Kribbella solani: one gene and its partner. The protein of the gene in region 1 interacts with the protein of each later gene in a pairwise test. Links are inferred from orthologs where the notes say so. Each region holds a gene or a part of one and is shown on either strand. Other genes may lie near its edges. The genes, in order: HDA44_RS32840 and ndk.

Region 1 (3,055 bases):
CGTCCAGCTCGTACACGTCCGACCGCAGCACCAGCAGATCGTTCGTCGTCTTCACCGGCTTGAACCGGCTGCGGTCGACGATCACCGCCTGTGATCCCTCGAAGGTCTCGATCGCGGTACCCATCCCGGTCTCCAGCTGGATCACCTTCGGCGATCCCGGGTCGGCCGGGTCGACGGTCTTGTGGTTCACGATGATCGGCAGCCCGAGGATGCCGTCGTGCCCGGACATCAGCTCGGCCAGCCGGTCCAGGTCGATCCACAGGTTGTTGGTGTTGAACATCTTGTGCCGGGTGATGTCCTGGAAGTACGCGGTCTCGTCGTCCGCGACCTGGGCACTGTCCCGCAGGATCAGCCGGCCGTCGGACTTCCGGACCGCGACGTGACCGCCCTTCCGGTCGGAGCGGGTGCGCCGGCACACCTCCATACCAAACGGTACGGTATGTTCCGCCATCCAGGCGGCGATCCGTGGATCCGGGGTGGCGCCGAGGTTGTCGGCGTTCGAGATGAACGCGTGCCGGAAGCCGTGCTCGCGGAGCGCGTCCAGCGTGCCGGAGGCGACCAGCGCGGTGAACAGGTCGCCGTGGCCGGGCGGGCACCAGGCGAGCTCCGGGTCCGGCTCCCACTCGGCCGGCGTCAGATCGTCGGCGAGCAGCTTCGGCTCCATGTTCTGCTGGAAGCTGAGTGGCAGGCCGTCGATCGCCAGCCCCTCGTACTCGCTGAGGATCTGCAGCGACTCGGTCTTGGTCCGGAACGAGTTCATCAGCACCAGGGGCAGCCGCACGTCGTACGCGCGCCGGGTGCTCAGGATCTGCCGGGCGATGATGTCCAGGAAGCTCAGCCCGTCCTTGACCGGCAGCGCCGACTTCGGGCCGGTGACGCCCATCGACGTACCGAGGCCGCCGTTGAGCTTGATCACCGCTGTCTCGGCCAACGCGGCGCGGAGCGCGTCCGGATCGGTGTCCAGGTGCTCCAGATGTGGCAACTCGCCGACCGGCTCGATATCCGCCTCGCGGATCTTGCCCTGCTGCCCGGACTCCAGCAGCCGGTAGTAGTGCGTGAAGACACGTATCGCGACATCGGCGGCACCGGCCGCGCGCATCTTCTCCTGCGCTTGTCTGAGACCCACCTCACCCATGGACCAACCCTAGGGGACGGACGGTAATCCCGTTGTTGCACGCGTCACGCTCATACGATCGGTCTGTGTACTTGACGAAGGCCGCGGCGCGGCAGCAGTTTCTCGATGCGCGAGCCCGGCGGGCCCGCTCCGAGGGACTGCTGGCGAGCGCCCAACAGGTGCTGCCGGACGTGTACCGGGTCGCGCTCTACGTGTCCATGGGACCGGAACCGCAGACCGGTGCGCTGATCGACTGGCTGCTCGCCACGAACCACGAGGTGCTCCTACCGATCCTGTACGCCGACAACGACCTCGGTTGGGGCGTCGCACCTGGTGCGGCCGACCTGGTGCCGGGGCGGCTCGGTCTGTCGGAGCCACCGATCGATCTGGGCTCGGACGCGATCGCCACCGCCGATCTGGTCATCTGCCCCGCTCTGGCTGTCGCCCGCGACGGCGTGCGGCTGGGGCGCGGCGGTGGCTCGTACGACCGCGCACTGGCTCGTACGCGGCCCGGTACGCCGGTGTGGGCCGCTGTGTACGACACGGAGGTCGTAGCGACGCTCCCGTTCGACACGCACGACCGGCCGGTCCACGCGGCGCTGACGCCGAACCACTTGATCCCACTGCAAAGATCGGGGCATGACTGAGACCGCGGTTCAAGCCGCAGCCACAGCCGCACGCGCAATGGGCCTGACCGTCACCGATCCGGCCGTGCTCTACCAAGGCTTCTCGACCGTCGTCCACCTGCAGCCGGCACCTGTCGTGGCCCGAGTGCCGCTGGACCTGCCGGACATCTTCAAAGGGCCGGACGGCCGTCAGCAGCGTGAACTGGACGCTGTGACCTGGCTGGCCGAGCAGGGACTACCTGTGGTGACGCCGAGTCCCCTCGTGCCGCTGAAGCCGGTAGAGCAGGACGGGTTGTCCATGACGCTCTGGACGTACGTGGAGGTCGACCAGGCTGTTGAACCTGACTATGCGGGTGCCACAGCCAGGGTGGTCGATCTGCACGCACAGCTCGCCACGTACCCGGGAGAACTGCTGTGGATGAGTCCACTGCAGCTCATTGGGCAGGTGCTCGGGACCATGGACGCCGTACCGGGTCTGCTCGAAGAGGCGGACCTCGACCGGGCACGGGCCGAGTGGAAGGTGCTGGAGCCGGTGCTGGGCAGTCGCGCCGGTTTCGAGGCTGCGTTTCCGTCAGCGGTCGTGCAGCCGATCCACGGCGATGCCCCGTCGTGGAACCTCATCAACACCGTCGACGGTCCGCTCTGGGCCGACTTCGAGGACGTCACCGTCGGACCGCGCGAGTGGGACATCGCCGGCTTCGGCCCGGAGCTCTACCGTGCGTACGACGCGGCAGCGAGCACGCCACTGGATCCACAGGTCCAGCAACTGATGGACCACGCCCGCGCGCTACAGGTCATGGTGTGTACGCCGCTGGTGCCGCACTTCCCGGACCTGGCCGACGGAATCCGCATGTTCGCTGCCCAATGGCGGGACATGCCGTTCGCTGGAGGACTGCACTGATGCTTGAAACGTACGTAGAGAACGGTGTGGTTGCCGGACTGATCAGTCTGGTGAGCCGTGGCGACGAGACCAAGGTCGAAGTGCACGGCAAGGCCGCGTACGACGGACCGGAGTTGGAGCGGGACAGCCTGTTCCGGGTGGCGTCCTTCACCAAGCCGATCGTGGCTGCCGCGACCATGCTGCTCGTCGATGACAAGCGGTTGACGCTGGACGCGCCAGTAGCCGACGTACTGCCGGAGTTGGCGCATCCGGTCGTACTGCGACGGCCCGACGGTCCTGTGGAGGACACCGTGCCCGCGGCGCGACCGATCACGCTGGAGGACCTCCTGACGTTCCGGCTCGGTCTAGGTGAGTCGGACAACCCTGAGTTGCGCCAGCGCGAACAGGAGCTCGGTGTGCACACATTCGGCCCAC
Region 2 (3,233 bases), 3.7 Mb from region 1 along the record:
GGTGGGCGCCCAGGTCGCGCGCGAGGGCATCGAGTTCGGCGTGGTCAGTCGTACGCTCGCGGTCGGCGGGCAGCTGATCTCGATCAAGGGCCTCGGCGGCGAGTACGACGAGCTGTTCGTGCCGCTGCACGGTGAGTACCAGGCGCACAACGCGGCCACCGCGGTTGCCGCCGTCGAGGCACTGTTCGGCGCCAGCCCGGAGACTGAGGGCCGGGTCACCACCGAGCTGCTGCAGACCGGGTTCGAGCAGGTCACCAGCCCGGGCCGGATGGAGGTCGTCCGGCAGAGCCCGACCATCGTCGTCGACGCCGCGCACAACCCGCACGGCGCGGAGGCGACCGCGGCCACGGTCTCGGAGGTCTTCCAGTTCCAGCCGCTGATCGGCGTCCTCGGCTGCATGAAGGACAAGGACGTGTACGGGGTCCTGGAGGCGTACGAGCCGATCATGGAAACCGTGGTGTGTACGCGGAACAGTTTCGTCGAGCGCTCGATGCCGGCCGAGGAGCTGGGTGAACTGGCCGCCGAGGTGTTCGGCGAGGACCGGGTGCTGGTCCGGCCGCAGCTGATCGACGCTATCGACGACGCGATCCGGCTGGCGGAGGAGAACGCGGTCGCGCTCGGCTCCGGCGGGGTGCTGATCACCGGCTCGGTGATCACCGCCGGCGAGGCCCGCGCCCTCCTCGTCCGCAAGCCGAAGAACGAACCGGCCGACCGGCTCCCCGGCGACCACCTGACCGCTGACCACCTGGCTGCCGACGACCTGCCCGGACAGGTGCTGGGCGACGGCGTGGGCGGAGAGCTGCCGGACGATGAGCTGCCGGACAATGAGCTGAAGGGCGAGTCGCGGTGAGGTCGCTTGCTTCGATCGTGCTCGCGTTCGAGTCGATCGTGCTCGCGCTGGTCACGCCGGTGATGATCTCGGTCGCGAACATCCGCCCCGCGGTCGCCGTACCGGTCTGCCTCGGGCTCTTCCTGCTGGCGCTGATCTCGGCCGGCCTGCTGCGGTTCCAGGCCGGGTACGTGCTCGGCTCGATCGTCCAGGTCGGCGCGGTCGGCCTCGGCTTCGTCGTACCGGTGATGTTCGTCCTCGGTATCGCCTTCGCCGCCTTCTGGGTGGCCGCGATCGTCCTCGGCCGCCGGATCGAAGCGGCCAAGAAGGCCAACGAGCAGCTAGGCTCATCCGCCCCGACTACTTCTAGAGAGAGTTGACAGATGTCGCAGCGCACTCTGGTCCTGCTGAAGCCCGACACGGTCCGCCGCGGCCTGGTCGGTGAGGTGCTGGGCCGGTTCGAGGCCAAGGGCCTCCGGATCGTCGCCATGGACCTGCGCACGATCGACGCCGACCTGGCCGATCAGCACTACGCCGAGCACGTCGACAAGGGTTTCTACCCGCCGCTGCGCGACTTCGTCACCAGCGGTCCGCTGGTCGCGATGGTGCTCGAGGGCGACGAGGCGATCGAGGTCATCCGCGCCCTGAACGGCGCCACCGACGGCCGCAAGGCCGCCCCCGGCACCATCCGCGGCGACCTCTCCCTCTCCAACCGCGAAAACCTCGTGCACGGCTCCGACTCCGAGGAATCGGCCTCCCGGGAGATCAAGCTCTGGTTCCCCGACCTCCCCTGATCCACGGCGGATCCGCGCAGGGCAGTGCGGACTGCAGGTGAAGAGGCGGATACGATACGTGCTGGGCGGACGGGTCGTGTCGGTCCACGGGCTGAGGGTGGGTCGCGCTTAGCCTGGTCGGGGACCGAGTGGGAGGTGCCGCGGTGGCGAACAGCATGCTCGGCCGCGACATGGCGGTCGATCTCGGGACGGCGAACACCCTGGTGTACGTCCGTGGCCGGGGCGTCGTGCTGAACGAGCCGTCGGTGGTCGCGACCCGTACGGACGAGCCGCGCGAGGCAGTGGCGTTCGGGCACGAGGCGAAGAAGATGATCGGCCGGACGCCGGGGAACATCACCGCGATCCGGCCGCTGAAGGACGGCGTGATCGCCGACTTCGACGCCGCCGAGCAGATGCTGCGGTACTTCATCCAGCGCGTGCACCGGCGGCGGTACTTCGCCAAGCCGCGGATCGTGGTCTGCGTACCGTCGGGAATCACCGCGGTCGAGCAGCGCGCGGTCCGGGACGCCGGGTACATGGCCGGCGCGCGCAAGGTGTACATCATCGAGGAACCGATGGCGGCCGCGCTCGGCTCGAACCTCGAGGTCCGGGACGCCACCGGCAACATGGTCGTCGACATCGGCGGTGGAACCACCGAGGTGGCGGTGATCTCGTTCGGCGGCATCGTCACCAGCCAGTCGATCCGGGTGGCCGGCGACGCCATCGACAAGGCGATCGTGAACTACTGCAAGAAGGAGTTCTCGCTGCTGCTCGGCGAGGCCACCTCGGAGCAGATCAAGATGACGATCGGGTCGGCGTTCCCGACCACCGACGGGCCGGACAGCGAGATCCGCGGCCGGGACATGGTCTCCGGGCTGCCGCGGACGGTGAAGGTGTCGTCGGCGGACATGCGGCAGGCGATCGAGGAGCCAATCACGGCGATCGTGGACGCGGTCAAGGCGACGCTGGACAAGACCCCGCCGGAGCTCGCGGGTGACATCGTCGACCGGGGCATCGTGCTGACCGGTGGTGGCGCGCTGCTGAAGGGGATGGACGAGCGGCTGCGGCACGAGACCGGGATCCCGATCCACGTCGCGGAGAACCCGCTGGACGCGGTCGTGCTCGGGGCCGGCAAGTGCGTCGACAACATCGAGACCCTGAACCGCATCCTGGTCACCGACAACCGGCGCTGAGGCTCCACCGATGCTCAAAGACCTCGGTACCCCGGCCCGGAGCGCGATCCGGTCGGCGGGTACGCCGCTGCGCTCGGCCGGCCTGCCCCGGGAGATCCGCCGTCGCCGGACCGTACTGGTGCTGGTGATCCTTGCCTGTTTCACCCTGATCGTGCTGGACGCCCGCCGCTCGACCGGTTCGCCGGTGGAGCCGTTGCGCTCGGCCGCGGCCGGTGTGTTCGGCCCGCTGGAGTCGACCGCGAGCGAGGCCCGGCAGCCTGTGGACAACCTCCGCGACCGATTCGCCGAAGTGGATAGGTTGAAGGCAGAGAATGAAAAACTGAAAAGTGCCAACGAAGATCTGACCAGGCAGCTGAACACCTCCGACTACGCCCGCAGCCGGGCGCAGGAGCTGGACCGGCTGCTCAAGGTGGCGCCGGCGTTCACGATGACGCCGGC

The links.
Region 2: the proteins of HDA44_RS32840 (region 1) and ndk interact in binary tests that used the Escherichia coli proteins (3 or more experiments, as listed by UniProt). The link is inferred for Kribbella solani from one-to-one orthologs.

What each region holds. Positions count from the first base shown.
Region 1 is NZ_JACHNF010000001.1:7,080,326-7,083,380, reverse strand. The notes cover bases 242-2,980. They hold HDA44_RS32840 (5-formyltetrahydrofolate cyclo-ligase), read left to right. Parts: upstream 242-1,200; coding sequence 1,201-1,761; downstream 1,762-2,980. Other genes in these bases: HDA44_RS32830 (serine hydrolase domain-containing protein), read left to right, coding at 2,641-2,980; HDA44_RS32835 (phosphotransferase), read left to right, coding at 1,754-2,641; HDA44_RS32845 (UTP--glucose-1-phosphate uridylyltransferase), read right to left, coding at 242-1,135. Outside these bases: more of HDA44_RS32845, read right to left, coding at 1-241; more of HDA44_RS32830, read left to right, coding at 2,981-3,055. UniProt on the Escherichia coli protein: Involved in the removal of 5-formyltetrahydrofolate.
Region 2 is NZ_JACHNF010000001.1:3,330,418-3,333,650, reverse strand. Bases 1-2,917 are described here. They hold ndk (nucleoside-diphosphate kinase), read left to right. Parts: upstream 1-1,212; coding sequence 1,213-1,623; downstream 1,624-2,917. Other genes in these bases: mreC (rod shape-determining protein MreC), read left to right, coding at 2,806-2,917; mreB (rod shape-determining protein), read left to right, coding at 1,767-2,795; HDA44_RS14950 (DUF4233 domain-containing protein), read left to right, coding at 847-1,209; HDA44_RS14955 (bifunctional folylpolyglutamate synthase/dihydrofolate synthase), read left to right, coding at 1-850. Outside these bases: more of mreC, read left to right, coding at 2,918-3,233. UniProt on the Escherichia coli protein: Major role in the synthesis of nucleoside triphosphates other than ATP. The ATP gamma phosphate is transferred to the NDP beta phosphate via a ping-pong mechanism, using a phosphorylated active-site intermediate.